3 regions of the Sinobacterium norvegicum genome follow, and region 3 is predicted to be linked to each of the others. Evidence: predicted binding sites of a transcription regulator. Region 3 holds the regulator's gene; each other region holds the start of a gene.

Region 1 (10,342 bases), 1.6 Mb from region 3:
AGTACCCGACGCCCTTGGCATCCCCCTGCCAGCGGTTGAGAATGCCGGTAAGGCAGTTATCCAGGGAGCCGAAGGTGAATTCACCTTAATCCCTCATGAAAGTGTGCGCTTAACCGCGAGTTTTGCCTATACCGATGCGGATTATAAAGAATATTTAGTCGATGTTTACGACCCAGCCAGCAGCAGCTTTCAACAGATCGATCGTGCCGATGAGCCTATGCCTCGCGTCGCGGAATGGACGGGGTTTCTTGCCGCTGATTACTTCCTGTATACCGAAAGCTTTGGCACCGTCATCCCCTCGGTTATCGCTCGGTATACCTCAGAAATCTATCACGGCTTCGATCGAGAAAGCTTTGTTGTTGAAGAGCAAATCACCTCTGATGCGACCACCTTCCTCGATGCCCGTTTAACCTGGCAGCTGCCTGATGACGCCACCACAGTCACGCTATGGGGCAAGAACCTGACGGATGTTGACGACTACTTAGTTGGCGGCATACCACTGGTCGGCGTTGCTCGCAGCAGCGGTTCGGTCTACGGAGAACCGCGCACCTATGGCATCGATTTAGCCTATACCTTCGAATAAATAAAACAAAAATAAAACTGTTCTTTTGGAGAATAGCGATGAAAAAAAATAATAGTTTTGTAAAAATTAAAAAATCGAGAAATATGTTCAGTAAAACATTAATTTCGGCCGCCCTCACAACCGCATTACTATCAGGCTGCGGTGGCAGCAGCGGCACTGACGACTATGCACAACCGGCACTTTCGGGTGCTAATAACAGCAGCCAATCATTGATGGGGTCGGCAGTTAAGGGACCTATTATTAACGCCGATGTCACTGTTTATGCTCTAGACCTCAATGCCGAAGATCTTCGAGGGGCAATCGTAGCCACCGGTTCGACTAATGAGCTTGCACAATTCAGCGACATCATTATTGAATCAGGCAATGATAACGAGGCTTTCTTCGATAGCTACTTCATCGTTGAAGTGAGTAACGGCACAGTCATTACTACAGGGGAAGCACCAAAGTTAGCCACACTAACCACCCTTATCAGTGGCCGAACCTATAGCCGAGATGGTGCTGTTTATGCCACCCCGCTAAGTACTTTCGCCGTCACCTATACGGCAAAACTACTGAATAATAGTGATATGCTATTTGGTGAAGCATTGACGGAAGCGTCTGAGACGATTCAATCAGCCTTCGGCTTCGGCATTCTAGACGGTATAGACCTCTATACCACGGCACCGATACTAACCGACAGCGGCAATCACCAGCAGGCATTGGAGTATCGGACGGCTATTGAAGGCTTTGCCGCCATCCTACTGTTGATTACTGAAACCAGTGGCCTCACTACCGACCAATTATTATCGATGCTGGCCAGCGATTTACTCGATGGCGGCATCGATGGCCTTGCCAACGGCGAAGTAATTGACGGGCTACCCTCTGTTGAGCAGTTAAGTACTGCGATTGCGACCAACCCTGCACTGCTAAACATTCCAGGCACCGATCAAGCGATCAGCCAACTCATTGACTTGATCAAGCAAGAAAGCACACTGATTGCGCCTTCGGTAACCGCCGCCGATCTTACCGCACCTCAACCTGTAGCAGCACTAGGCGGCAAAACTGACACCGACGGTGATGGTATTTCCGATAGCCTAGACCAATTCCCACTCAACGCCAATGAGGCCAAAGATAGCGACAGCGATTGCCCTGTTGTCAGCGACAGCGAGCAAAACGAAGTGACTGGCAATGGCTGTGGCGATAACTCTGACTGGGCCAGCGAAATTTCCGATGTACAATCGGCCTGTGACCCCGGCGCCCTCAGTGAAGGTAATACCGGCACCGTGCTCACCCCGGACGAGAAAAAAACACTAGGCTGCTCCGACAGCGATGAGGATGGCATCAAAGACATTGATGATATATTCCCTCTCAATAAAGCAGAGTGGGCGGATTCTGATAATGACTGCCCGGCCTCTGAGACTGATCCCAGCCAACAGTCGTCAACATCAGGCAATAACTGCGGTGATAACAGCGACCCTACTTACTGTTACTCGATTGAAATCGAAGGCCAAATACCTTCTGTCAATATTGAGGGCGGAGCAGGTACTACGCACGGGCTCGGCTTTGCCAGTTTCGATAGCTACCAACAGATTGCCACAATAGAAGCCGTCCAACGTGCCGAGGTATTACTGGTTGCCGGTTTTGAAGGGAGTCGCGCCGCTGACTCAACATTAAATGTTGAGTATTTCATCAACTTTGACAAGCCGAATCGTAACCCAGATTTAACCAGCGCCAGTGATCGCGCCCTTGGTAATAGTAAGCGCTTGAGCAACTGCACTCGAGCCGCATTAGTCCCAGCAGCTGATGGCGGTCCCTTACAGGTCTGCCCTGAGGTTGACGGAAATGGTGCCATCGTTCCCGACACCGGACTGATCAGCTCCGACGCAGCATACAATGCTTGGACACAGGCGGTAACAACTGACCGCGGGGTTTTCAATAACGCGCAAACCATCGAGTTTTCCACCACCTTGGTCGTCGCTACTTTCGATGTCGACGTCGATTATCGAATGACTAAGACCAGCGAATTTTATGGCCCAGGTAGCTGTAATATCGATGTCAGCAATATTCGTGACGATGTTTTGGCAATCCCGCAAAGCTTTACCCTCGATTGAGCCTTAGTCGAGACATAAAAAAACCGCCAGCAGGCGGTTTTTTTATGTGTGGTGCCCCCTAGAGGATTCGAACCTCTGACCTATCCCTTAGGAGGGGATCGCGCTATCCAGCTGTGCCAAGGGGGCATGGGCTGCATTGTAACAACTGATCTGACAAAGCAAAAGAGCCGATACGGTAAAGTATCGGCTCTTTTATTTAAGCACTATTATTCCAACCCTAACTAATTAGTTAGAGGTTATGCCTTCGCGCTTTTGATATCGGCAACATTATCGCCAGCAGACTCTTCTTCCTGCAGCAGCAACTCCGGCTTGCCCTTACAGGCTCGAGCCAACACATCACGACGACGCGCTAACAATAAACCTATTTCTTCCAGTGCTGACTCATCAACACCCTCAATGTTTTGCTCGATCAAGGCGGTGATGTTCTCAGCCAACTCAAGCATTTTATCGTGTTCTTCCGCCGATTTTTTATCGCTAAACATACTGTCGTCCCGGTCACAAAGCCACATAGCCTTAACAGCCATAGTCATCTCCTCATTATTTATACTGTTAATTTATACAGCATTCGTTATTTATTACAACTGTTATTTCTTTTCCCGCCAGTAATGGCGATTGGCGTCATCACATTAACAGCCATATTCTGCGCTATAGATATTCACCTGATTAAATTCCTGCGATTCATCGAGATCCGGGATGGTGCTGCTCTCGATGGTTTGCCGCTTGATATAGGGCGGCACAGACAGGTTTCTCACCCGCGAGTCGGCCAGTAGCACTGCCGGTGCCCGCTCGGCAAAGGCGGACAGCAACGGCAGGTTTTGTTTATCGTAGAGCACGTCGGCCACCAGAATGATGTCAATACCGCCTCGATAGGTAAAAAAGTCTCCGCTGATTTCAAGCTCGACATTATTTAACTCGGCATTGTGGCGCGTTGCCAGTTGCGCCACCGGATCAATATCACAGGCGACGACATGGGAGGCTCCGGCCTTGGCCGCGGCTATCGCCGCCACCCCCGAACCGCAACCAAAATCCAGCACTCGCTTGCCGGCTACCCAGGCCGGATTATCGATGATATATCGCGCCAACACCTGACCACTGGCCCAACAGAAGGCCCAATACGAAGGCTCGTTCATCAACCGCATCATGGTGTCGTAATCGAGTTCATGCTGAGGGTAGTTTGCATCCAACAGATACAGTGCCAATTCGGGGCACTGTGGTAGCAACTGACAGTCAACTATCGCCTTGGGCAGGGTGATCTGCATTTGCTCAGTCAACGCCGATGAGCAATGACCTAATTGTTCAATGGGAAATAATGACGACATATTTTCAACTCTTGATGAGGCCGGCAATATAACAACTCAAGGGGGTTTTATCAGCTAAAATGCCAATTTGGTAATAAGTGCTATAATTATAAAATCACGGAAGCGCAACAAGTTAATAATAACTAGAAGTTTTTAAGTAAATTTGCACTCACTGTTCGCTTTGAACAGGCCAAGGAGAATAAGAATGCCAACACCCACCGCAACTGAACGTCAAATGGCTGTGCGCGAAGCAATCCGTATGCGCGAGAGCGAAGAAGATCCCTACTATTTAGCCAAGACCATGCTCAACCAGGATCTGTCACTGAAAAAGCTGATGATTGTACTCGACAAGGCCGAGACCCTGCTCGAAGCCAGTGACAGCGAGGATGAGATCAATACCGAGTTAGCCGCTGCCATTGCCACGGTTTACCGCGTGATTAACAATACCGGCAAAACCACCAGCGGCGCAGCCAAGGCATAATTAACGCGTCATAATGTCGGTTTCAACCGTGGCCAATCGTTGCGCTAACTCGGCCAGCGGTTGCCTTTGTTGCTGATATAACTGCCGCCAACGCTCACTCACCCGTTGTTGCAATTGTTGCTGCTGTAACGGGCTTATCTCTTTCAACAGCGCAATCTCCTCTCTCTCCTCATGATGCTCGAGTAAGTTTTTGTAACTGCGCTGACTGTCTAGCAAAGCAATAACCTGTGTCGCCGTTGGTCGCTGGGCAAGTGACTGCAGGCGCTGCTCTTCACGTGTCAGGAAACGGGTTATTTTCTTATGCTCAGCTAGATACAGCGATGCCGGCCAACGCCAGGCTTGCTGCTGTTCAGTGGCAATCGACAACAGCCACTGATCCTCAACCTCAATATGCGCACTCAACATCTGCCGGTGCAACTGCATAAAGCCCAGCGCCAATTCGGTTTCTCTTGCCACCAGCGCCTGCTGTTGCAGCAACAGCAACCGATCGATATAACGATGATATTGCGCCACTATATTGGCAACCTCGCTCTCTTCGAGGTCGATCGATAAATCAATACTCACGCTTACTCTCTCTATTTTTAGCCGATAATAGCAGACCAACAGACTGTTGATGTATGGCCAGCATTAACAGCCAGCCTTCTGTCAGGCATAATAGCCGCTGTTTACGTCAGGCCTATTGATATGCAACAACCTTACATTGTCCCGCCCTGCCACGAGCAGGTTGAGATCTTATTTGAAGATGATTTTTTACTGTTGATCAATAAGCCCTCAGGCCTGCTGTCGGTGCCTGGCCGTCTGCCACAAAACAAGGACTGCATGATAACCCGTATTCAACAGGACTACCCTACCGCAACCGTCGCTCACCGACTCGATTTGGACACCTCCGGCCTGATGATGGTGCCGCTATGTCGCGATGTTCACGCCGACCTGACCCGACAGTTCCAGCGCAAAGAAATCAACAAAACGTATACCGCTGTGTTGTGGGGCGACCTCACCGAGGATGGTTCAATCGATCTGCCTATCGCCTGTGACTGGGAGCGTCGGCCGCGACAAAAAATCTGCTATGACAATGGCAAGCAATCACTGACCCATTACGAAATTTTACAGCGTCACGGTGATCGCACCCGTGTACTACTCAAACCGGTTACCGGCCGCTCACACCAGCTGCGTATTCACAGCCGCGAAATCGGCCACCCTATTCTCGGCTGTGATCTCTATGCCCATGAAGAGGCGCTGAACGCTGCCCCTCGACTCATGTTGCACGCCACCACGCTGGAGTTCACCCACCCGCTCAGTGGCGAACGTTTTAACTGGCACTGCCCTCCGTCATTTTAAACAAATCACGCAATCGATAGTAAGTACCCACTCTTTTTAAGCGTTGGATTATGACTATAAGTAACTACACCAATCACTCCAACTACCAGGGTAAAGTCGGCAGTCATCAACACCGGCCAACTCCAGCGCCAGCAGTGTCACACAGGCGGTGACACCGGAGCCACAGTAGACCACCAACGGCGGCGATATATCATCGAAGCGAGTCTCCGTCGGCTGCACCCAACCCTCCTCATCGGTTAAGTCCTGCCAGGGGTAGTTCAATGCCGCTGGAATATGGCCGGCGATGGGGTCGATTGGCTCTTGCTCCCCCCTAAAACGCGCCGGCTCTCTGGCGTCCAGAAGGGTATGGCCTGTCGGTTGCTTAGCCACCAACAACTCGTTTCTCTCAGCCACCATAAAAGGGTTGGGTTTGGCTTCGAAGATACCATCATCGGGACGGTCAACCGGAGTAAAACCCAGCCGGCCGCCAGCATCCTTCCACGCCTGATAACCGCCATCCAATACCCGAACATCCTGATGGCCAAAATACTTAAATAACCACCACGCTCGGCTGGCAAAGGCAAAACGGGAGTTATCATAAACCACCACCTCGGTCTCACCCTTGCGAACACCCAATTGACGACAAAGGTCGCTGAACTGCTCTGGCGTCGGTAAAGGGTGGCGACCTCCGTGCTCAGCTACCTCAGAGGAAAGCTCCTTATTGAGATCGACATACAGCGCCCCCGATATGTGATCCTGCTGATACTGATAAAAACCCTGTTCGGGATCGACCAGTGAAAAACGGCAGTCCAAGATGACAAAGTGTGCCGTCTCTCTGCGTCGCTGTAACTCTTCGACATCGATAATTGCCGACATATGATTTCCTTCTTCAAACTCGCGTTTAACCAAAAACTGCTAGTATTTATTCTGTAGCCTACACATTAGCAGGCTATTACGAAGGAGGCAGGCATCATGGTCAGTATCAAGCGCCAAGACAGCAATACCACGGTTGTACTCTCGCCCAACCGCTCGATGAGCTGGGCAACCACCCGCCTGGTTATGATAGCCATCTGCGCCTTTACCATGACGATAGCCATACTCTTTGCCTTTGCCGGCGTCTGGATGGTGCTGCCCTTTGCCGGCTTAGAAATGCTCTGCCTCTGTTCTGCGATGTACTTTGTCTCCTGGCAGCAGTCCAGCAAGCAAGTGATATTAGCCGACTGCAAACACGGTCGACTGGTGGTTGAAAAAGGCATCTATCACATCGATCAAAAATGGCAGTTTAAACTGCAGGACACCGCGATAGCTGTCACAGACCGCGAACAAGATTGGTCGCCCTTTGAAATCTGTCTATTCGATCACGAACAGCGTCATTGTATTGGTGAATTCCTCAATCGCGATGACTGCGACGAACTGTTAAGCCAACTAAAAACAATCGGCCTACCGCTTCGCTGCCGAGGTGAAATCGGCATGGTAGAGTTTTAGCCGACCAGCCACTGGCGAGCATTTTTGTTTAGCAGTACACTGCCGGTATTTACCTCTGCGAGTACTGCCACTCTTGAATATTATTCTCCTAAGCCCTGACGACTATATCAACGACAATACCGTGCAGCTGGTCGACGACCGCCTGACGCATATTAACAAGGTCATCAGAGCGCAGCCTGGCGACCGCCTTCGCGTCGGCCTGATCAATGGCAAAATAGGCTACGGTATTATCAATAACGTGGATAAGACGCTGTGCTCACTGACTGTCAAGCTTGACCAAGAACCGCCTCCCGCCACCCCCATTACTTTAGTACTGGCCCTGTCACGCCCCAAGATGATGCGCCGCATCTATCGCATGGCCGCCGAGTATGGGCTCAAAGATATCTATATTATCAATAGCTATAAAACCGAGAAAAGCTTCTGGCAAAGCCCAGTGGTAGAGCAGCAGTCGGTGCATAAATACTTATTGCAAGGGCTGGAGCAAAGCGTGGATACGGTACTGCCAAGCGTCACTTTCAAAAAGTACTTTAAGCCCTTTATTGAAGATGAGCTGGCCACCCTCGCCGCGGGTAAAAAAGCCCTGGTTGCTCACCCCGGCAACCATCCGCCCTGTCCAATCGCGGTCAAGCAGCCGATGATTTTAGCCATTGGCCCCGAGGGCGGTTTTATTCCCTATGAGGTTGAAAAACTAAACCAGGCCGGCTTTGACACCGTCAGCCTAGGCCCGCGCATTCTAAGGGTCGAAAACGCCGTCAGTACATTAGTTGCCCGCCTGTTTGACGGTGCCGCTTAAGTCTAAACGCGGTCACCAACCACAAAAAAGCGGCCAGTAAGGCCGCTTTTTTACTTAATCAAGCCTCGCCTTAGGCCGCTTGATGAGGTCGAAGTAGCACCTGTTCAGGGGCGACATACGCATAGCCCAATGCGCCGGCAACCGGCTCATTAGTCACCACACCACGGTACACATTCAACCCCTGTAGAAGATGTTTATCATCTAACATTGCCTGCTCTGCCCCCTTGTCGGCGAGCGCCAGAGCAAACGGTAGCGTGGCATTGGTCAGCGCCATCGTCGCTGTGCGCGCAACACCGCCGGGCATATTAGCAACACAATAATGCACCACATCATCCACCACATAGGTGGGCTGTTGATGCGTGGTCGCATGTGAGGTTTCGAAACAACCGCCCTGATCGATGGCGACATCAACCACCACCGAACCCGGCTTCATGCGACTGATTAAATCCTTCGATACCAGACGCGGCGCCGCGGCACCGGGAACCAATACCGCACCAATAACTAAGTCAGCAGCCAGGGCATACTGCTCCACCGCATCGCGGGTCGAATAGATGCATTTGATACGGCCGCCAAATTGATTATCCAGCTCACGCAAGCGTGGCAGCGAACGATCGAGAATCGTCACCTCGGCCCCCATACCAACCGCCATAGTAGCCGCATTAACACCCACAACACCACCGCCGATGACCAGCACCTTGGCTGGTTCAACACCGGGCACGCCGCCGAGTAACATACCATTGCCGCCCTGGGCTTTTTCCAGCTGATGAGCACCGGCCTGGATCGACATGCGGCCGGCAACCTCACTCATTGGTGCCAGCAAAGGCAGACCACCACGGCCATCGGTAACCGTTTCATAGGCGACACAGGTGGCGCCGCTGTCGACTAACAATTGGGTCTGTTGTGGATCCGGCGCGAGGTGTAAATAGGTAAACAGTAGTTGCTCTGGACGCAGCTGTTTGCACTCTTCTGGCTGGGGTTCTTTGACCTTGATAATCATCTCGGCGCGCTTGAAAATCTCTGCCGCGCTGTCGATGATTTCGGCACCGGCATCCACATATTGTTGATTATCAAAACCGACGGCGGCGCCGCCATCATGTTCTACTATGACTTGATGGCCGTGGGCGACCAGCTCATTAACACCGGCTGGGGTGAGACCAATACGGTATTCATGGTTTTTTATTTCTTTGGGGACGCCGATAAGCATAATAAACTCCAGTTGATAATCTAAACAGTTGATAGAGCCAGTATATGCTGCAATTATTAGTTTTATTTTCTTACTTCCCTTAAATATCAGTCGATAAAACTTAATTTTACGCGAAAAAAAGGTTATTCCACCGATGCTTAACACACCGATAACACTCAGCCGAATCGATCGCCGCATCCTGCGGGAGCTGCAACAGGATGGCCGGGTCAGCTATGCTGAGCTGGCACGCCGCGTTGGGTTGACCACCACCCCCTGTATAGAGCGGGTAAAAAAATTAGAGAAAACTGGCATTATTCGCCGCTACCAGGCCATTCTCGATCCCGAGCCCTTGGGGGCCGGCCTGGTTGTCTTTGTCCAGGTCAGATTATCTCGCACCAGCCAAGCCAATTTCGAAGACTTCCGCAGCGCCGTGATCAAGCTCAAAGAGGTGCAGGAATGCTATCTGGTATCGGGCAACTTCGATTACCTGATCAAGGCAAGAGTGGCCGATATGCATGCCTATCGCGAGCTGCTGGGCGAGACACTACTCACTCTGCCCTCGGTCAATGAGTCGACCAGTTACGTGGTCATGGAGGAGTTAAAAGAGACGCTAACCCTTAATATTGCCGACTAAGCTGGCGACATAAAAAAGCCCCAACAGCTGAGCTGTCAGGGCTTTTACACGCTACCCAGGGCTGTCATGCCCCGGGTCGGTATGCAATAACGACTATTGCGTGCTGCGGTAGTAGTTCATCAAAATCTCAGCCACTTCTGGGCGGGAGAATTCTGGTGGTGGCGCGATGCCGTCACCCAGCAACTGACGCACCTTGGTGCCCGACAACAGGATGAAATCTTCTTTCGCGTGATCCGGCGCATCCTTCATCATGATGACTTTGTTCAGCTTCTTAGAGTAAGCGGTGTGATCGGCGCGGTAAATCTCAATATCCAAGGCACCAGCGGGGACTTTCTCGTCGAAGATGGTCTGTGCATCGAAGCCACCGTAGTAATCGCCAACACCGGCGTGGTCACGACCAACGATAAAGTGGGTGCAACCACAGTTCTGACGGAAGAGTGCATGCAGCACGGCTTCACGTGGGCCAGCATACAGCATA
Region 2 (10,342 bases), on a different contig from region 3:
TCCATATTACTATCGATGGCGTGCAGTAGGTTGGTAGATCTCACAACGGCTTCCCAGTATTTGTAATCGAGTGATCGGCATCAATCTGCTGATGCAGCCTATTGTATCAGCATCCAAGGTGAAACACAGTTTTGCCAAGAAAATAGCTAACCATATGAAATCATTAGCTATGTATATTTTTTGCACACCGGGGTGTTTATGGTGTTTATTTGCTTGTTTTTTGATCGTTTTTTACGGATTTTTGTTTTTATAAATTTTTTATTTTTGTTTTTATTTTGGTTTTTTGTTGATTGGATTAATTGATTTTTTATTAAAAAAATAGTTTATTGTATTTTTTGTTTGTTAAATATTTTAATCGTAAAGCAATTTATGTCTATTATTTTTTGAATAAAATCTATAATTCTTTGGTTTTTATAATATATTTTTTATAAAATAATATTTTTTTTGATATCTAATAATAGTCAATTTAAAGTTTTATATTAATAATTTAATTTATTCTATTTAATATGTTTTTTTTCGCAGGTTTTGGCGTAATGGCGGTTAATGTGGTGTTGCTCGCGGACGGGCTGGCGTTTGGCCGCGAGCACGCCGGGGTTAAGCTTCCATATCGTGGCCCGTCTTCCGTTCGTTAAGGCAGAGAATAGCGGTTTGCAAGAAGGATCCCAGCTGTTGGTAGCGCGGGTCGCCCGTCGCATCCTTGCTGAGTAGTTCATCTCCAGGGGGGAAGCCTAGGTCAATGCGGTAGCACTCTGGGGTGATGTCGGCGCCTTTGACGACGATTTCATTGCCTCTGACCATGGCAACAGTTTTGTCGCTGCCGGAGGGCTTCATCATCGCATAGCCAGGGTCATCATCGGCCAGATCAAAGACATTACGCCCCCAGCCAGCCTGCACAAAGGGTTTGCCCAGTAAGCTGACGGCAGTATTGGCCATATCGAGCTGTGAGCAGGTCTTGTCAAAGACTTTGCCTACCTTGTTCTGAATACCCGGTGCGATAAACAACGCAGGCACATGAAAACTCTGCAGATTGATGGAGGAGACCTGACCCGGAACGCCAAAGCCATGATCGGCCAGCACCACAAACAAGGTGTTGTTATACCAAGGTTTGGTCTTGGCCTGCTCAAAGAATTTACCCAGCGCCCAGTCGGAATAACGCATGGCCGTCAGGTGTTTATTGAGGCCGCCAAATTCGGTGACATCATCGACCGGCAGTTGCTCTGGCAGGGCATAAGGCAGGTGGTTGGACAGTGTTTGCAATAAGCCATAAAAAGGCTTGCCCTGGTCGTGCAGCAGATCGAGCTCTTCTACGGAGCGGTTGAACATGTCTTCATCGCAGACGCCCCATGTCTTGTCTTGAAAGACTGGGTTGACGTAATCATCGCGTCCAATAAATCGGTTCATACCCTGGGCGCCGAAGAAGCCCTGCTGGTTGTCCCAGGCAAAGTCGCCGTTATAGACAAAGACGCTGTTGTCATATCCCATGCCGGTCATGATTGCGGGCAGGCCAGAAAACATGCCGGAACCTGCGGGTTGCTGCATCAAATACTCGGTGTCAGGCAGATTGGGAAAGCTGGAGAAGGTGCCAAACATACCTTGATGGGTGTGGGTGCCGACGGAGAACATATGGCGGCATAGGCAGCCATCCTCAGCCAGCTTATCGAAATAGGGGGTAATGTTGCCCGGGGCCCCTTGGGCGCCGACAAAGCGTGAGGTGAAACTCTCCATGAGAATGAAGACAATATTATCGACGCCGTCGAGCTTTGGCCCCTGCGGTGTTGTTTTGCGCAGCAGTGGCGAATTGTTCGGGGCGAGTAACTGGTCTGCGGGTTGAAGCACAAGCTGGCGGGTAATATCGAGGGCTTTATCCCGGTCACTGAAGCGCATCCAATCCTTGGCGGCATCGTTTTTCCCCCAGCCCTGCCAGGCCTTGAACAGGGTCATAATGCCGTTGATGCCAAGGTGGTTGGCGAATAGATAGTCGGTGGTAAAAGCGTCACCCCAGCGCAGGGGTGCGCCCTGACGCAGGGTGCCACGGGCGCCGAGTACCAGCAGGCAGAGGGCAGCAAAGGCCAGCGGTATTCGCCAGGCATAATTCACCATTAGGCTGTCGGTGGCATGGCTGTAATTATGCATGGTAATCATATTGATCTCATTAACAGCAATGTATTCTTGCAGGCCAATGACCAATGTCGCGACGGTAAAGGCCAAGACTGGGCCGCCTGCTAATACCATGCTGATAACAGTCTTGGTATCCTCGCTGAGGTACTGAATAACAATGCTGTTCAGTCGTGCCTGGAACTCGCGATAAAACTCCGCCTCAACCAAAAGCAAGAGGCTGGCGATCAACAGAGTGACCAGCAAATAGCCCAGCCAGATACCGCGAAAACTCAGTCCGTTGGGAAGCAGCAGGCCAAACCACAGCGGCAGCATTAGTACCGAGGCAATCTGTAAATCGAAGCGTAAGCCGTTGCGAAAACCGGCGATAATGGCGCTGCGAGGAACATCGGCAGCACAGCCACGGTTCCAGAATAAAAGTATGCAGCGGCCAATGGTGAACAGCACCATGAAAAGGCACAGCGCCAAGAGAATAAAAGTGAGGTCGGAGACCAGCCCGGGGGCGGATATAAATTGCATCATAAAGCAGCTTTTTCAGTGTCGAGAAGTTTTTTTAAGGAATGTTTCTTAGTTAGAATCTAAACGGAAAAGTTCTAAGAAGATAGGAAGTGGTAACGATAACCGGAAAAACATTGCCGAGAATGCAAATATCTGTATATACATACAGCAAAGCTGTGATTAAATAATCGTGCTTTGCCTGTATAATCACCTCAACTTTAACCAGTAGACCAAACTGCCCTATGACAGACTTACTCGCCTCATTGAATGAAGCACAGCGTGAAGCTGTGGCTGCCACCCCTGGGAATCAATTAATTCTGGCCGGTGCCGGCAGTGGTAAGACAAGAGTGTTGGTGCATCGTATTGCCTGGCTATTACAAAATACCGATATTACCCCACACGGTATTATGGCGGTCACCTTTACCAATAAGGCTGCGCGTGAGATGCGAGAGCGCATTGAAGAGGTCTTAGGCTTTCCGGCCAGGGGTATGTGGGTTGGTACTTTTCACGGTTTGGCCCACCGCCTTTTAAAGGCGCACTTTAAAGATGCCAAGCTACCTGAGAGCTTTCAAATCCTCGATTCCGATGATCAGCTGCGGTTGATTAAAAAATTGGTCAAGCAGTTGAACATCGACGATGAACGCTTTCCGGCCAAGGATATTCAATGGTGGATCAGCGCTCAAAAAGATGAGGGTTTACGGGCTGCCCACATCGAGGCTTATGATCCCCATACGCAAGCACAATTAACCGTTTACAGCGCTTATGAAGAGGCTTGTTTACGGGGTGGGTTTGTGGATTTTGGCGAATTACTTCTGCGCGCCCATGAATTACTGCGCGACAACCAACATCTGTTAGAACACTACCGTCAACGATTCCAATACCTGTTAGTCGATGAGTTTCAGGATACCAACACGATTCAATATGCCTGGCTGCGGTTGCTGGCCGGAGAGACCGGGGCGGTTACAGCTGTCGGCGATGATGACCAGTCGATATATGGCTGGCGCGGTGCCAAGATCGAAAATATACAACAATTTGAACAAGAGTTTAGCAATGTTCGTCGTACCAAGCTTGAGCAGAACTACCGTTCTACCGGCTCGATTCTGACGGCAGCCAATGCTGTGATTGAGAACAATACCGATAGGCTTGGCAAGGAATTGAGGACTGACAGCGGTCCCGGTGAACCCCTGTCTTTGTACACCGCCTTTAATGAGCAGGACGAGGCTCACTTCGTGGTAGAGCGTATTCAGCAGTGGGTTGATAACGGTCATCGACGTGACAGCTGTGCCATTCTCTATCGATCAAATGCGCAATCAAGGGTGTTAGAAGAGGCGCTGATCCGTAACGGCGTGCCCTATCGCATCTACGGCGGTCAGCGATTCTACGATCGTCTCGAAATTAAAAACGCCTTAGCCTATCTGCGTTTGATCATTGGTCGAAATGATGACACGGCGCTGGAGCGTGTCATCAATGTGCCAACTCGCGGTATAGGCGGCAAGACGGTTGATATCGTCCGTGACTTTGCCCGAGATCATGGTTGTTCGATGTGGGAGGCAATGCAGCAGGTGATTCAGCATAAGCTGCTTACCGCCCGTGCCGGTAATGCCTTGATTAGCTTTATGCACTTGATCGACCAAATGGATGAGGCCACCGATGATTTAACCCTGGCCGAGATGGCAGAGCAGGTTATCGAAATGAGTGGGCTAAAAGACCATCATATGAAAGAGAAGGGAGAGAAAGCGCAGGCGCGATTAGAAAACCTCTCTGAGCTGGTCTCTGCTGCCAAGGTATACGACTACGATGACGAGGAACCGACCAGCCCATTGCGCCAGTTTCTCGATGACGCCGCGCTTGATGCCGGTGAACAGCAAGCCGATGAGCACAGTGATAGCGTTCAGTTGATGACGTTACACTCGGCTAAAGGCTTAGAGTTTCCGTTAGTCTTTATGGTGGGCGTCGAGAAAAACCTATTCCCACATAAAATGTCGTTTGATGAACCCGGTCGGTTAGCCGAAGAACGACGGCTCTGTTATGTTGGCATAACTAGGGCGATGGAAAAATTGTATATCTGTTATGCCGAGAGTCGGCGCTTGCATGGCAAGGAGAGTTTTAACGGGCCGTCGAACTTCATCAAAGAAATCCCCAGTGAGGTGATTCAAGAAGTACGCTTACGCACCGAGATCACCCGGCCAACGACTGTTGCCAGTGGCTATGCCAGCCAAGAAGCCGCCAATGATTTAGGGCTCAAAATCGGCCAGCGTGTTTTCCATCAAAAATTTGGTGAGGGTGTGTTGACTGGAGTCGAGGGCAGTGGTGGCAATGCCCGTGTACAGGTAAATTTTGATTATGAAGGCAGCAAGTGGCTGGTGATGCAATACGCTAATCTAAGGCCTATGGACGAGTTTTAGCGACAATAATAAACGTCAACATGAAAAAGATAACGATATGAAGACCCATACAATCAACCGTTCCATGCCGATAGTTATCCTTGGCCTCATCGCCATTATTGTCACCATGGTGGCATACTATGTCAGCAGTGCTGCAATGCAGCAGCAGCGTACTAAACAGGTCTTGGCTGAGCAGCAGACAGAGCAGGTTTATCATTGGAAAATGGTGACAACCTGGCCAAAGAACTTCCCAGGACTTGGCACCTCGGCAGAACTGTTAGCGCAGTGGATAGATCAGGCGAGCGATGGTCGTTTACAGATTACTGTTTATGGCGCCGGTGAAATGGTGCCAGCATTACAGGTTTTTGATACCGTCTCCCAGGGCACTGCTGAGATGGGTCACGGTGCCGCCTATTACTGGAAGGGAAAAATACCTGCCGCGCAATTTTTCTCGTCCGTACCATTTGGTATGACGGCGCAGGAAATGAACGCCTGGTTACACTATGGTGGCGGCATGGAGTTGTGGCGGGAAATCTATCAACCATTTAACCTGATTCCAATGGCTGCGGGTAATACGGGTGTTCAAATGGCCGGTTGGTTTAACCGTGAGATTAATTCTATTGAAGACCTGCAGGGTCTAAAAATGCGTATCCCAGGCCTGGGCGGTGAAATTCTAAACCGAGCCGGCGGTACTGCGGTAAATTTACCCGGTGGCGAGATATTCACCTCATTACAAACCGGTGTGATTGATGCCACTGAATGGGTTGGCCCCTACAACGATCTGTCTTTTGGATTGTATAAGACGGCGAAATATTACTACTACCCCGGTTGGCATGAGCCAGGTTCGACACTGGAGTTGTTGGTCAATAAGCAGGCTTTCGACGCGCTACCGCAAGACCTTCAGCACATTGTCACTGTCGCCACACGGGCAATAAATCAAGACATGCTCGATCAGTATACGGCGCTGAATAACCAGGCATTGAATGAATTGGTCAACCAGCATGGTGTTATCGTCAAGCCATTGCCCGATGACGTGATTGCCAGTTTAAGGGAGATATCGGCGGAGGTTTTTGCCGAGTTAATCGCCGAAGACCCGCAGACTGCAGAGGTCTATCGTTCGTTTAAACAGTTTGCCGACAGCGTCAAAGACTATCACCAGATCAGTGAGCAGGCCTACCTCAACGCCAGAGAGCAACAGTAGGGAACCCGCGATGTTTGCGCGGGGTGTTGGTGAGGGCTGACTCTCACTAACACCCGTTGTTGCTGTGGGTTAAATCGCCCGAGTGCGACCGGTATTATCGATGGCAACGAAAATGAAGGTACCTTCGGTCACTTTATGGGTCACATCCCGGGACGGGTAGGACGCCCAAACCTCGACACTGATTTCCATCGAGCTTTTACCAATAGAGGCGACGGTGCAGTAGCAAGTAACGACGGCACCGACTTTCACTGGCACCATAAAACTCATCTTCTCGATAGACACAGTGGCAATGCGCCCCTTGGCGACCTTGGCGGCCACCACTGAACAAGCCATATCCATTTGCGAAACCAGCCAGCCGCCAAAGATATCGCCGCTGGCGTTGGTGTCTGCTGGCATGGCCATTGTTTGAAGGGCTAACTCGCCGGCAGGTGTCGGGCTTTCGTCGTGGCTGTTCATTTTTATAACCTTTTTTATCCGTAGACAACGCTGGGTAACCAAGTGGCCAGCGCTGGCCAGTAAGCTATGAGTGCTAATAACAGTAGTTGTATCACAATAAATGGCGCAACGCCTCGATAAATATCCGTGGTCGCAACTTGCTCTGGCGCAACGCCGCGTAAATAAAACAGTGCAAAACCAAAGGGCGGCGTTAGAAATGAGGTCTGCAGGTTGAGGGCGATCATAATACCAAGCCAGATGGGGTCGACTCCCATGGCAAACAAGATTGGGCCAACAATCGGCACCACGACAAAGGTGATCTCGATAAAATCGAGAATAAAGCCGAGAAAGAATATCACCAGCATAACAATCAGTACGGCGCTGAAGACACCCCCCTCAAGGCTGGCGAAATAGTCGGTAATCAGTTCGTCGCCGCCGTAGCCCCTGAAGACTAATGAGAAAATAGCCGCGCCGATTAAAATCATGAACACCATGCTGGTAATCTTCAGCGTCTCGGCGGCAACCTGCTGTAACCGTATGATATCCAGTTGTTTCTTATAGAAGGCTAATAGGCTGGCGCCCAGTGCCCCGATACCGGCAGCCTCTGTCGGCGTGGCGGCGCCGGCCAAAATAGAGCCCAATACGACGACGATTAGCAATATTGGAGCGACTACGGTTGCCATCGATATGGTCACCTCGTTGCCGGTATCAGATTGCTCAGTCATAGTGCCGCCTGCCTGATCAGGTTTCAGCTGGGAGAAAATCACCACGTAAATAATATAGAAAACCACCAATAATAGGCCCGGTACAATAGCGCCGACGAATAAATCGCCGACGGAGACCGTATCGGGGCTGTAATTACCGAGGTTGATCTGCGCCTGTTGATAACCGGTAGATAAAATATCGCCGAGCAACACCAGCGCAATTGAGGGCGGGATAATCTGGCCGAGGGTGCCGGTGGCGCAAATGGTGCCGGTGGCAAAGCTGGCGGAATAGCCGCGGCTAAGCATAGTCGGCAGTGATAGCAGCCCCATGGTGACGACTGTGGCGCCGACAATGCCGGTACTGGCTGCCAATAACATACCGACAATAATAACGGCGATTGCCAACCCTCCGGGTTTGTTGCCCAGGCCAGCGGCCATAGCAGTTAATAGCTCTTCGGCAATTTTGGAGCGCTGCAGCATCACCCCCATTAAGATGAACAGTGGCACGGCGATCAGCGTGTTGTTGCTCATGGTGCCAAAGATGCGATTGGGCACGGCGGCCAAGAAACTGGCATCAAAAATACCGCCGGCAATACCGATGGCGGCAAATAACAGTGAGGCACCGCCAAGGCTGAAGGCAACGGGATAGCCCAGCAATAAGACACCGCAGATAAAGGCGAATAAAAATAACGGCATTAATTCAATCATCAGCAGGCCTCTCCATAGTGGCGGCTGAGCAGGCTCATATTTTGTGTAATATCAGCAATGGCCTGCAGTGACACGGTGGCGGCCATCACGGGTATCAGCCCCTTTAACAAGTAAACAAAGGCGAGGCCGCCGGTGTCGCCGGAGCCTTCTTTAATGTGCCAAGAGTCACCGACCAAGCCCAGGCTGGAGAAAAAAATAAAACCGCACATGGGAAGTAGTAGCACGAGGCCGCCAATGCTATTAACCCAAGCTTTTTTCACCGGACTATAGCGGCGATAAAAAATATCGACACGAACATGATTGTCAGTTTTTAATGTGTAAGCCGCACCGAGCATAAAAAAAGTAGCGTGCAGATAAGCGGCACTTTCCTGCAGGGCCACAGAGCCAATATTAAAACCATAGCGCAACACGACTACGCTGCTGACGATAACCATAAGGGCAATGGCAAGCCATGCATTGACCTTGCCGATGGCGTCGGTAAAACTGCCAACCACTGCGCAAAAAGTCGGTGGCTGTAGATTGTTGTTCATGATCAGTCCGTTTTTAGAATTTTATTTCAACTCGGCGCTAATGACGTTGCTGCGATAGTTTTCAAGCTGATTAATGTTGGTGATTTTTTTATTCAAAGCGATATTTTTTTGTTGGCCAGGATTAAGGTTGACTGTTACTTTCTTGATACTGGTGAGCTTACCGTTTTTATACTGTTGAATATTGATTCGAATATTTTTTACTGCGACGTTACCGCGATTACCAATGATAACAAAAAGTTCACCCTGTTGGTTGGCGCGTACATCGCTGGGCAACCAGCTGTCTGGGTTGGTTTTTAAGTCGATCTTCATCAGATAACGTTTGGCCTCTGCACCGGATTCGCCGCCGGCGTTGGCGCTGCTGTTAAAGTAGTTTCGTGCGCTGTTACTATTGCCTGCTGCGAGAGCTAGCTTGCCGAGATTGTTGTTGGCTGCGGCGGTGGGTAGCAACTCATTGCTGCGTTTTAAATCACTATTGGCGCCATGGCTATCCCCCATGGATTTTCGTAACAACCCACGGTTTAAGTAGTGGCTGTAATAGTGATTATTGAGAGAAATTGATTTATCAAATGATTTTAGTGCCGATTTTTTGTTTTTCGAACTTTCATAGGCCATGCCCTGAAGTTCATAAAACAGGCTTTCCTCCGGCTGTTTCTTTATCGCCGTGTTGGCGAAATTGAGGGCTGATTGGCTATTACCTTTTGCCAGCGCGGCAAGGCCTTTGTCGTAAGCTTGGTAGGCAGGTAAATCACGTTTCAGTTTGGCGATGTGGCGCTGATAAATTTCGCGGTTTCTAATATTGCCAGGTGGTAAATCGGCGGCTGTTTTGAGGTTTTCGCTGACTCGTTCCTGCGAGGGGGGGTGGCTGGCAAACAGGCCGGATATGAAGTCGCTCTGTTGGCCACTAGAAAGGCGAACAAAGGTTTTTTGTAATTCGATGGCACCGTTTAAGTCATAGCCAAGTTTCGACATGTAAATCATACCGTAGTGGTCTGACTCTAACTCGGCGCTGCGGCCATACTTGCTGTTGACTAGATTGGCGCCGAGGGCGGCACTGCCCAATATCATATTGGCCTGTTCGTGATCGCTGAGTGCGATGCCGGCGGCGGCGACACCAATGCCGATAACCATCGACCGGTCCATCTGCTGAGCGCTGTGGCGGGCGGCGGCATGTACAATCTCGTGACTGAGTACTGCTGCCAGCTGCGCCTCGTCATCGAGTTCTAACAGCAGCCCGCGGTTGATCGCAATTTTTCCTCCGGGCAGGGCCCAGGCGTTAGGTACAGAGTTGTTGAGGATGACGAATTCGAACGGTAGCTTGCTGCGATCGCTGACGGCGGCGAGTTTGTTGCCAACCTGCTGGACATAAAAAGTCAATTCAGGGTCGAGGTAGTACTGGCCACCTTGAGACTGCTGTGTCGGTAGGTATTGGCTGCGCCCAATATTGAGTTCTTCATCGGCTGAGGTTAGGCTCAGCTCATGGTCACCAGTGACAGGGTTGACGGTGCAGGCGATAAGGCTGGCAAGTGCCATGCTCAGCGTTAAATATTTCCAAGAGCGCATCGAGGCGATACCTTCGTGTGGTTATTTGTTAGAATAGGTATTTGATCTTTGTTATATCTGTGAATAGTAAACATTCGGCGGTAAATTATCTATGAAACAACACGCTATTATTGAGCTGCCTGCCGGTCAGCGCCCAGACGGTAGTCTGGTGATGGAAAAAGTCGCCGTTCGTTATCTAGAGGATGGTCAGGTGGAAATGTTGCATTC
Region 3 (10,342 bases):
TTTTGGCCATGCTTAAGAGCTGGTTCTTTGATTGCAGTAAGAGCTCGTCTTGTAGACTGGAGAAGTCGAGAGGGATGTCGCTGCCGTAGGTAAAGCTGAGAGGTTCGACAACATGAATAATGCTGACTTTGGCATTGTATAACTTGGCCAGCGACTGGGCTCTTTGGCACACCAGTGGACTGTCATCACTGAGGTCGATAGCAAGCAGTATGTGTTTATAATCAGACATCGAGGCGCTCCTGTGTATTGAATAAAACAATCATTTATTCAGTAGTATAGCTGAATATATGATTCAATTAGACGGCAGTTTTTGCGGTCTGTCAAAATATAGTGAAGTCAATAAATGAAAGAGTATTCATGGCGTATATAATCATCGGGTTTGTGGTCATTATGGCAATATCCCCCATTTTCTGGATGCGACCCAGTCCACGACAAAAACAGTTGGAGCGGCTGCGAGCATATGCGGGTAAGCGGGGTTTGGACGTGTCGATCAGAAAGCTACCACAGAAGCTACGCTACCGTCATGACTTCGACATGATGAGCTGTTACAGCAAGTACCACCCGCGAGGAGCAAAGCAGCAAGAGGTGGTGCGTAAAAAGTGGTTTATCTCACTGGAAAAAGGCTTTGATTGGGTGAGCAGACCGGACCTTGAATACCAACAACAGCTACAAAACATCACTGATAGTCTACCTGACAGCTGTAGCTATGTTGAAGCTGAGCAGTTATTTGTGGCCGTTTATTGGCGAGAGAAAGGTGATAGTAGTACAGTTGATCAAGTCGCCGAAGTTATTGAAAAAATAATGTTAATTCAGTCGCAAAAATACCGAGAGCAATAGCAATGGTGAAAAAAGGGATCTATAAGCATTATAAAGGTGCTTATTATCAGGTCGAAGGGGTGGCTCGCCACTCCGAATCAGAGGAACAACTGGTGGTCTATCGCCCGATGTATGGTGATCGCGCTCTCTGGGTCAGGCCGTTATCTATGTTTGTGGAAACCTTATCAACTGACAAGGGGGTGTTCGCCCGCTTTAGTTACGTCGGTGATGAACTGCCGGTAGAATAGTCTGTAAGCTATATATAATAAGGCTTGTAGCTGTTTATTTTGACGTTATTCGGTCAATTATTTTAATGACAAGACTTGACCTTGATAGCCGAGTGCGATTATAACTTGCGGCAATTGATACGTTTACCGTTTTTTTTACCTCTTATTAATGTAGGGAACTAATGACTAAATCCTTAGTTATTGTGGAGTCACCAGCCAAAGCCAAGACAATCAACAAATACCTTGGTAATCAATATGTTGTAAAGTCTAGCGTTGGTCATATACGCGACTTGCCGACCAGTGGCAGTAAAACCAATGCTGTCGACCCTGCGGCGCGGGCGAAAGAAGCGGCTAAGACTCGTAAGATGCCGGTGGAGAAGAAAGCGGCCTATAAAAAGAAGAAGGCAAAAGATCAGTTAGTCAGGCGAATGGGTATTGACCCTGAAAACGATTGGGCCGCGCAGTATGAAACCCTGCCAGGAAAAGAGAAGGTCGTCAGTGAATTAAAGCGGTTGGCCGAGACCGCTGACACCATTTATCTCGCGACGGATTTGGACCGCGAGGGTGAGGCGATTGCCTGGCACCTGCGGGAAACTATTGGCGGTGAAGATGATAAATACAAGCGTGTGGTTTTTAACGAAATCACCGAGACAGCGATTAAAGAGGCATTTAACACCCCCTCTGAGCTAGATATGAGTCGGGTCAACGCTCAGCAGGCTCGACGCTTTCTAGACCGTGTTGTCGGTTACATGGTTTCGCCCTTATTGTGGGCCAAAGTTGCCCGTGGCCTATCAGCTGGCCGAGTACAATCTGTGGCGACCAAACTGGTCGTTGAGAAAGAGCGAGAGATTCGTGCCTTCATCCCAGAGGAGTATTGGGATATTGCGGCTGACCTCACCACCACCGATCAGCAAGCGCTGTCGATGGAGGTCAAAAAGTATCAAGGTAATGCTTATCGCCCCACTAATGAGGTCGATACCATGGCTTCTGTGGCGGCGCTAAATGATGCCAGTTTTACCGTTGTTAGCCGCGAAGACAAGCCGACCAGGACTAAACCAACCGCCCCCTATATTACTTCGACATTGCAGCAGGCGGCGAGCACACGCCTCGGTTTTGGTGTGAAGAAGACGATGATGATGGCTCAGCGTCTTTACGAGGCGGGTTATATCACCTATATGCGTACAGATTCGACCAATTTAAGCAATGAGGCCGTGGCTAATTGCCGTGACTATGTTGCAGATAATTATGGCAAGAAATACCTGCCTGAAGCGGCGATTAGTTACTCAAGCAAAGAGGGTGCACAGGAGGCGCACGAAGCCATCCGTCCCTCAGATGTTGGCTGTATTACCGCTCATCTAAAAAATATGGAACGCGATGCAGAGCGTCTGTATGAGTTGATTTGGCGTCAGTTTGTCGCCTGCCAAATGGTACCGGCTGAATTTACCTCGACCTCTATTGTGGTTGAGGCTGTGGGGTATGAGCTGCGTTGTAAGGGGCGGGTTATTCGCTTCGACGGCTTTACCAAGGTGCAGCAACCACAAGCGAAGAAAGCCGAGGACGTCATCATGCCCGACGTCAAACAGGGCGAGGTGCTGAATCTACAGCAGGTTATTCCAACTCAGCACTTTACCAAGCCGACGCCGCGCTATACTGAGGCGAGCTTAGTCAAGGAGCTGGAGAAACGTGGTATTGGTCGACCTTCCACCTATGCTGCGATCATCTCGACGATCCAAGACCGCGGATATGTACGGGTTGAGAATCGTCGTTTCTTCGCTGAGAAAATGGGCGATATCGTCAGCGACCGTCTCAGTGAGAGCTTTGTTGACCTGATGGATTTCAGTTTTACCGCCAGAATGGAAGAGGCGCTGGATGGTGTTGCCGCTGGCACTAAAGACTGGAAAAAATTGCTCAATAATTTCTATACCGATTTCCGGGTTCAGCTGGATCAGGCAGAGTCTGACGAGGGTGGTATGCGTGCTAATAGCCCGACACCAACGGATATTAAATGCCCAGACTGCGGCCGCGACATGCAAATTAGAACAGCCAGTACGGGGGTGTTTTTAGGGTGTTCAGGGTATAGCTTGCCGCCCAAAGAGCGCTGCAAGTGTACGATTAACTTGGTGTCAGGCGATGAGGCGGTTAGTACTGAGTTAGATGAAGAGGCAGAATCTCGTCTGTTGCTGAATAAGCGCCGTTGCCAAATCTGTAACTCGGCGATGGAGTCCTACCTGATCGATGAGCAGCGTAAGCTGCATGTCTGTGGTAACAACCCGGATTGCTCAGGCTATGAAATAGAAGAGGGCAGCTTCAAGATTAAAGGCTATGAAGGGCCGGTGCTTGAGTGTGATAAGTGCGGTTCTGAAATGCAGCTCAAATCGGGCCGTTTTGGTAAATACTTTGGCTGTACCAACGAGGGCTGTAAAAATACCCGCAAGCTGTTGCGTAGTGGTGAAGCCGCGCCACCAAAAATGGATCCGGTTCCGATGCCTGAACTTGCTTGTATCAAGGTTGAGGATACCTATATTCTTCGTGACGGTGCAGCCGGGCTATTTTTGGCGGCCAGTAAGTTTCCTAAGAACCGAGAGACGCGGGCACCGCTGGTGTCTGAGTTGTTGCCACACCAGGCCGAGATCGATCCAAAGTATGACTTTTTGATGAAGGCACCCGTGGCGGACCCTTCCGGCAACCCCGCCATTATTCGCTATAGTCGCAAGACTAAAGAGCAGTATGTGCTGAGCGAGGTTGAAGGCAAGGCCAGTGGCTGGACAGCTTATTACGTCGGCGGTAAGTGGGTTGAAGAGCAGAAGAAAAAACGTGTAGTTAAGAAAAAGGCGACGAAGAAAAAGTAGACGCCTTTCAATTAATCCAAAAAACCCGCAAAGGCGGGTTTTTTTTATAGAGCATAGCCAAGAGGTATCCTGCTATGAGAGATTATCAACGCCGAATAGCGTCGCTGCTGCAGTATTGTCAGCAGCAGCTAACGTTGGCCAAAAAGCTGAATGAGGCGGAGCGCCGTGGGCTGATGGAGGCCGCTGTGACTCATCTTTACACCGCCTATCGCAGTTATGTGGTTGAGGTCGTCTCTTCCTATCATGTGACCGAGGATTCTTTGCCAACATCATGGCAGTTGCCTGAGGTGGTAGAGCTCTTGCAGCAGGGGCAGCATCAAAGCGGCGAACTCAATGAGCTGCTGACATTGTCGAGACAGGGCTGGCTGTGTCAGTTGCTGACGCTCCATAGCCGTACTTTGCAGCTGGAACAGACGATGCCGATAACGCGTAAAAATGCTGGACAGTTTGCGATTGCAGCGGTGAATCTCGATGCGCCAGTGATTGATTTTGATATGGCGACCATCGTGTCGATAAAAACCGGTTTTACCGAGTTAATTCAACGCCAGCGTCAGCACTCAGTAGAAAGCTAAGCATCTTATTGTGTGCAATCCTGCTCGAAAGGCTTGTTAAATCTGACAAAGCGGTGTTATAAAGAAGTTCTAGTTACTTACAAAAAGAAGGTGGGCGTAGTGTCTTCTCTACTGGAAATTGTGGAACTTGCTAATGGCGAGATTGTATTACGACATGCGGATGGCGATGGACGTCCTCTGATTAATATCCGATTCACCAACGAGTCTGAGATGGTATCGGCGACGGCTCGACTTGAGGTTGCCAAGGCAATGATTCAAGCCGGCATGGCGACCTTTGCCGAGATTGTCGAGAATCAAGAAGAGGAGGCTGTATTCCAGGCTGAAGAAGTCTACGAGGGCAGTGAGCAAGAGTTATCACGTGAGGTGGTACTTCACTGAGCTTAATGACAGGGTGAATTGAGTCAGTTGTTGCTGGTTGTCCCTGAATTACTCATGGCTGGAGACGTTTCGTCGTCAAGCCAATTTAATTGAACTCCCTGGGTATCTGGTTTAGCGAATAAGCAGGCAGTGGCTTTTGCCGTTGATTGCGGCGTAGGCTAATTCGTCCTGATTGATGGTGCTGGTGCTGTTCAGGTTGGCTACAACCGTATTGCTTTTGCCGCTATTGAGACAGCGCAGCAACAAATTGTGCAGTTGCTCGTCTGAGTCGCTGTTGATGATCAATATAGGACGCTTTTCCAAGCCAAATTGTTTCAGGATCTGGCGGTTTAGTGAGGGTGGGTTTATCCATGTAACCCAGCGCTTACTGTCTTCCCCTGCGAGATGGCTGATAATGGGAAGTATTAGCAGTTCTTGGCTGGGGTGGCCCTTAATGCAAATCTCGGTAATATACTCGTTGTTAACTGCATTGTCGTTTTGTTCTAGTGCGGCAAATAATGGCATAATACGTCCCTTTTAATCTGTTCAATTCGCCAGCATGGCTGGCGTCAAGCTACTTAGTGTTGGCGAATAACCCCAACGCTGATACCTTCAATCGATACATCTTGTTCGGCTAAGTCGACGACTATTGGCTCGAAGTCTTGATTCTCAGGGAGCAGCAATAATTCTCGTTTGGTCTTACCGCGTTTGAAGCGTTTAACCGTGACCTCATCTTCAATGCGGGCGACGACAATTTGTCCATCAGTGACCTGGCTGGTGCGATGAACAGCGAGTAGGTCGCCATCCATAATGCCGATATCTCTCATGCTCTCGCCGCGTACTCGGAGCAGATAATCTGCCTGTGGAGAGAAGAATGATTCTGGGATTTTGACGTGGTCGTCGATGTTTTGTTCGGCCAGTATTGGGTTGCCGGCAGCAACCTGACCAATAATAGGCAGGCCAAGTTCTTCCGCTTCTTGGGGCAGGCGAATTCCGCGAGAGGTGCCAGCAAGCATGATGATAGCGCCTTTTTTGGCCAGTGCTCGAAGATGTTCTTCTGCGGCATTGGGTGAGCGAAAGCCCAGTTCTTTGGCGATATCAGCCCGTGTAGGGGGGAGGCCTGAATCATTGATGTGGCGTTTGATCAAGGCGAGTACTTCGGCTTGTCTTGCAGTCAGTTTTATCATAGTTGCTTATCTGGTTATCCATACAGTACATGTAATTCTATACAGTGTTTTTCAGCTGTGCAAGTATTAATCAATGATTTAGCGCAAGTAGAGTGTCCCGAGGGGGGGATCTAGCGGTTAACAGGTGGTTGAGCGATGGCCACCGTAGGGCGCTACAGCGGCAGTCAGGTAGGGATTATTGTTCGGTTTCGAATGCTGGGCTTGTTTCTTCTGCTCGGTTGATCTTGATCAGCATCCCCATCAGCGGGTGGTCAACATAGTGTAGTTCGTCGCTCTTGAGCCGGCTATGGTTGTTAAGATTGGCCGTTTGCTCGACGTCATACTCGTTAGCCATCAGCGTCTGATACTTAAAGCCACTGTCGCTGAAGCTGCTGTAGCGTGGTGAGTTAGCTGTTTGGTAGGGCGATAGGCTGTCGTCGGCGCTATAACTGAATGTGTAGGTGTTGTCGTCACTGTCGAAGGATTCGCTGAAGCTGCTGAGCCAAAAGTTAGATTTTACGTGAAGAAAGCGACTGAGTTGGATATCCAGGCTGCCCTCTAGCTGGTGGTGCTGGTCATAGCTCTCGCCAGCGTGGATAAGCAGAGGGGGTGATGTTTCGCCCTCATTAAACACCATTAGCCAAGATTGGTGATACATCACGCGGTAATTGCTGTTTTTATCCAGTGCCAAGGCATGCTTGTTGAGCATCCGCTGTTCTTCATCCAGATAAATAAGAGGTTGACGGACGGCGTCCAGGGCTTCGCTGTCTGATGACTCGCCAGTCTGGGTTGAGGTATCACCAGGCTCTGTTTGAGCGGTGTTTGTATCCTCCTCGCTGTCAGTCATCGTGTTGATATCGTTAAGAGAGAGGCTGTTCTCTGCGGCGATAAAATTAATCACATCTCCCCAGCGTTCTTCTTCGGCAGCATTGGGGTTGAGGTTTTCAAAAAGAATAACCTCGACTTGATACCAGCGGGGTTCACTGGTTTCTTCGTTGTCTTCTGTGCGTTGGCTTTGGCTGTTCGCATTAGCGGCCAACATGAGGCTGGCGATAAGTAATAATCGGTAGTACAAAATTTACATCCTAATGATATCGGTATCGGCTTCACTTTATCAGGCCGATGCGAAGGATGCATCAGCCTTTTTGTCAGCCTGCTAATGCATCGAGTAATTTGTTGACGGCTTCAAACCTTTGGCTGTTTTGCTCCATTTTTCCGTTGAACCGGAGTGTGTTGGCGCCCTCGAGCTGATAGCTGGCGGGTTTGCTCTGCACCAGTTGTACAATGTTGATAGGTTCAATAGTCGTATTGCTGCCGAAGATGATTCGTCCTTTCTCTGTGCCGGCCTCTAGCTTGTTAATACCCAAGGCCTCAACCTTGATTCTGAGTGCGGTAATATCGAATAAATTCTTCACTTGCTCTGGCAGGAGACCGAAGCGGTCTATCATCTCAATTTGCAGTTCGCGTAGATCGGCATCGTTTTTAGCGCCACTGATGCGTTTATAGAGTATGAGGCGACCGTGGACATCTGGCAGGTAGTTGTCGGGGATTAAGGCGGCAATCTTCATATCGACCTCGCTGCCTTGATTTAACGCCTTTTCAATATTGGGTGTCTTGCCCTGTTTAATGGCGTCGATGGCCTCTTCGAGCATCTCCATGTAAAGGGAGAAACCGACGGTTTGGATTTGGCCGCTCTGCTCATCACCGAGCAGTTCGCCGGCACCGCGAATCTCCATGTCATGGGTGGCCAGGGTAAAGCCTGCGCCAAGCTCCTGGGCCTCGCTAATGGCATCTAATCGTTTATGAGCGTCTTTACTCAGGGCTTTAGTGTGAGGCGTCAACAGATAGGCGTAGGCCTGGTGATGGGAACGCCCGACGCGACCGCGGAGTTGGTGAAGCTGGGCCAGACCAAATTTATCGGCACGGTCAATTATCATGGTGTTGGCCGATGGAATATCGATGCCTGTCTCAACGATCGTGGTGCACACCAGTACGTTATAGCGTTTGTGATAAAAATCGCTCATGACCTGCTCAAGCTCTTTTTCGCGCATTTGGCCGTGGCCAATGGCGACGCGGGCCTCAGGTACCAGTGCTTCTATCTCGCGTGCCGTCTTTTCAATCGACTTAACCTCGTTGTGCAGCAGGTACACCTGGCCGCCACGGAGTAGTTCTCGCAGTATGGCTTCTTTGATGACGGCATCCTGGCGTTCCTGAACAAAGGTCTTGACAGATAAACGCTTGGCCGGTGGTGTCGCAATAATCGATAAGTCGCGCATGCCTGACATCGCCATGTTCAGGGTGCGCGGTATGGGTGTGGCTGTCATGGTGAGGATGTCGACCTGGGCGCGCAAGGATTTGAGTTGCTCCTTTTGCTTTACGCCGAAGCGGTGCTCCTCGTCGATAATCAGTAGGCCAAGGTTTTGGTATTTGATGTTGCTCTGAATCAGCTTGTGGGTGCCGATAATAATGTCGACACTGCCGTTAGCCAGTTTCTCGATGACGCCTTTTTGCTCTGCCGCCGTTTTAAACCGAGAGATGACTTCGATATTGACTGGCCAGTCGGCGAAGCGGTCACAGAACGATTCGTAGTGCTGCTGAGCGAGCAGGGTGGTCGGTACCAATATGGCAATTTGCTTGCCAGCCTCGGCGGCAATAAACGCTGCTCGCATGGCAACTTCTGTCTTGCCAAAGCCCACATCACCGCAGACCAACCTGTCCATTGGTGTGTTTGCTCGAAGATCGTTGCGGACGGCATCGATAGCGGCTTCTTGATCCTGGGTTTCCTCAAAGGGGAAGCCGGCGCTAAATAGGTTGTAGTTGTCGGGGCTGGCGGCCAGTGACTCGCCTTTCCTTGCCGCCCGACGTGCGTAAATATCGAGGAGTTCGGCGGCGACATCGTGGATTTGCTCGACGGCCTTGCGCTTGGCCTTGGCCCATTGTTCATTGCCGAGTTTGTGCAGCGGCGCGTGTTCGTCGTCGCTGCCGCTGTAGCGGCTGATCAGATTCAGCGATGATACTGGGACATAAAGCTTGGTATCGTTGGCGTATTTGAGGGTGAGAAACTCAACCTCTTGGCCGTCAATACCAAGATTCTGCAGGCCGAGATAGCGTCCAACACCGTGGTCCAGGTGGACCACAGGGGCACCAATTTTCAGTTCGGTAAGGTTGCGAATGATCGCATCGGTGTTGTCGGCTACTTTTTTGCGGCGTCGGCTTTGCATTACGCGTTGGCCAAACAATGAGGCCTCGGTGATGATGCAGATGCGTTGCTCGAAAACGGCACTTTGCTGCAGCGGACCAACGATAATGGCGAAGCGGTCACTGCCCAGGGTGAATTCGTGCCATTGATTGAGGGTGCGGGGTTTGATGCCGTGCTTGTTGAGCTGCTCTAGCATTGCCTCGCGGCGGCCGGCGCTTTCGCAGCAGAATATAACCCGGCCCTGATAATTGGCCAGATATTCTGTCAGCCCCTCGTAGGGCGAGGCCGTCGGGGTGTCGGTGAAGCTGGTAATGCTGTTGATTGGAAGATTATGTTTGCCGCTGCCGGCGTCGATCGGCAGGCCGGACAAGCTGATATTGGTATAGTTTTTCAACTGCGCGAAAAGATCTTCGAGTGAGTTGAATAGATATTGTGGTGGCAGTATGGGCTGTCTGGGGTCGATTGCCCGTGTTTCGTAGCGTTCGCAGACGTCGTGCCAAAAGGTTTTGCCGGCGTCGAAGGCGCCTGTTTGAGACAGTGCCAGGGTGTTGTTGGGGAGGAAGTCGAGCAGGGTTTGGGTCTGCTCAAAGAATAGCGGTAGATAGTACTCGATGCCGGCGGGTGCAATTCCCTGAAAGACGTCTTTAAACAGCGTGCTGTCTTTGGCGCGATCACCAAAGAGTTCATAACTCTGGTTTTTGAACAGCCGGATGCCGGCTTTATCGAGGGGGTATTCCCGGGCGGGCAGTAGCTTGATTTCGTCAACCTTGCTGATAGTTCGTTGGCTTTCTATGTCGAAGCTGCGCAGTGTTTCAATTTCATCGTCGAATAAATCGATACGATAAGGGTGTTTGCTGCCCATAGGGTATATGTCGATTACGGCGCCGCGGACCGCAAACTCCCCGTGTTCGTAAACCGTATCGACGCAGCGGTAGCCAGATTCTTGCAGTCGGGTGCGGTACTGGTCGCTGTCGAGTGAGTCGCCGGTCTTGTGAACAAAGGCATTAGCTTCGATAAAGCTGGCAGGAGTCAGTCGATGCATTAATGTTGAGATGGGGGTTATCAGAACGCCACGGCGCTGTCTCGGTAATTGGTGTAGGGCCTGTAAACGCTCGGATACGATGTCTTGGTGAGGAGAGAACGTGTCGTAAGGCAG

What was found. The regulator LexA, encoded in region 3, represses DNA repair genes until DNA is damaged. The targets are predictions, from matches to a motif close to ACTGTNTNTANANACAGT.
Region 1: L9P87_RS07420 (YebG family protein) is a predicted target of LexA. The motif match lies at 3,219-3,236, and genes of this name have one in related genera.
Region 2: uvrD (DNA helicase II) is a predicted target of LexA. The motif match lies at 2,766-2,783, and genes of this name have one in related genera.

The regions. Positions count from the first base shown of each region.
Region 1 is NZ_CAKLPX010000001.1:1,663,918-1,674,259, forward strand. Features, by position in the region: gene L9P87_RS07405 (TonB-dependent receptor) at 1-583, shown strand, start outside; gene L9P87_RS07410 (hypothetical protein) at 622-2,673, shown strand; tRNA gene L9P87_RS07415 (tRNA-Arg) at 2,723-2,799, opposite strand; gene L9P87_RS07420 (YebG family protein) at 2,910-3,197, opposite strand; gene L9P87_RS07425 (class I SAM-dependent methyltransferase) at 3,300-3,992, opposite strand; gene L9P87_RS07430 (hypothetical protein) at 4,177-4,452, shown strand; gene L9P87_RS07435 (hypothetical protein) at 4,453-5,016, opposite strand; gene L9P87_RS07440 (pseudouridine synthase) at 5,137-5,790, shown strand; gene L9P87_RS07445 (sulfurtransferase) at 5,845-6,645, opposite strand; gene L9P87_RS07450 (DUF2244 domain-containing protein) at 6,742-7,254, shown strand; gene L9P87_RS07455 (16S rRNA (uracil(1498)-N(3))-methyltransferase) at 7,328-8,047, shown strand; gene ald (alanine dehydrogenase) at 8,118-9,251, opposite strand; gene L9P87_RS07465 (Lrp/AsnC ligand binding domain-containing protein) at 9,385-9,864, shown strand; gene sat (sulfate adenylyltransferase) at 9,958-10,342, opposite strand, start outside.
Region 2 is NZ_CAKLPX010000004.1:338,943-349,284, forward strand. Features, by position in the region: gene hexR (transcriptional regulator HexR) at 1-44, opposite strand, end outside; gene L9P87_RS16130 (LTA synthase family protein) at 595-2,637, opposite strand; gene uvrD (DNA helicase II) at 2,856-5,018, shown strand; gene L9P87_RS16140 (TRAP transporter substrate-binding protein) at 5,056-6,198, shown strand; gene L9P87_RS16145 (acyl-CoA thioesterase) at 6,268-6,654, opposite strand; gene L9P87_RS16150 (TRAP transporter large permease) at 6,669-8,045, opposite strand; gene L9P87_RS16155 (TRAP transporter small permease subunit) at 8,045-8,575, opposite strand; gene L9P87_RS16160 (M48 family metalloprotease) at 8,597-10,135, opposite strand; gene L9P87_RS16165 (DUF4265 domain-containing protein) at 10,227-10,342, shown strand, end outside.
Region 3 is NZ_CAKLPX010000001.1:48,280-58,621, forward strand. Features, by position in the region: gene L9P87_RS00255 (universal stress protein) at 1-229, opposite strand, end outside; gene L9P87_RS00260 (hypothetical protein) at 484-837, shown strand; gene L9P87_RS00265 (DUF1653 domain-containing protein) at 840-1,064, shown strand; gene topA (type I DNA topoisomerase) at 1,226-3,892, shown strand; gene L9P87_RS00275 (DUF6586 family protein) at 3,967-4,464, shown strand; gene L9P87_RS00280 (hypothetical protein) at 4,564-4,842, shown strand; gene L9P87_RS00285 (SulA-like leucine-rich domain-containing protein) at 4,954-5,346, opposite strand; gene lexA (transcriptional repressor LexA) at 5,400-6,008, opposite strand; gene L9P87_RS00295 (CsiV family protein) at 6,184-7,062, opposite strand; gene mfd (transcription-repair coupling factor) at 7,136-10,342, opposite strand, start outside.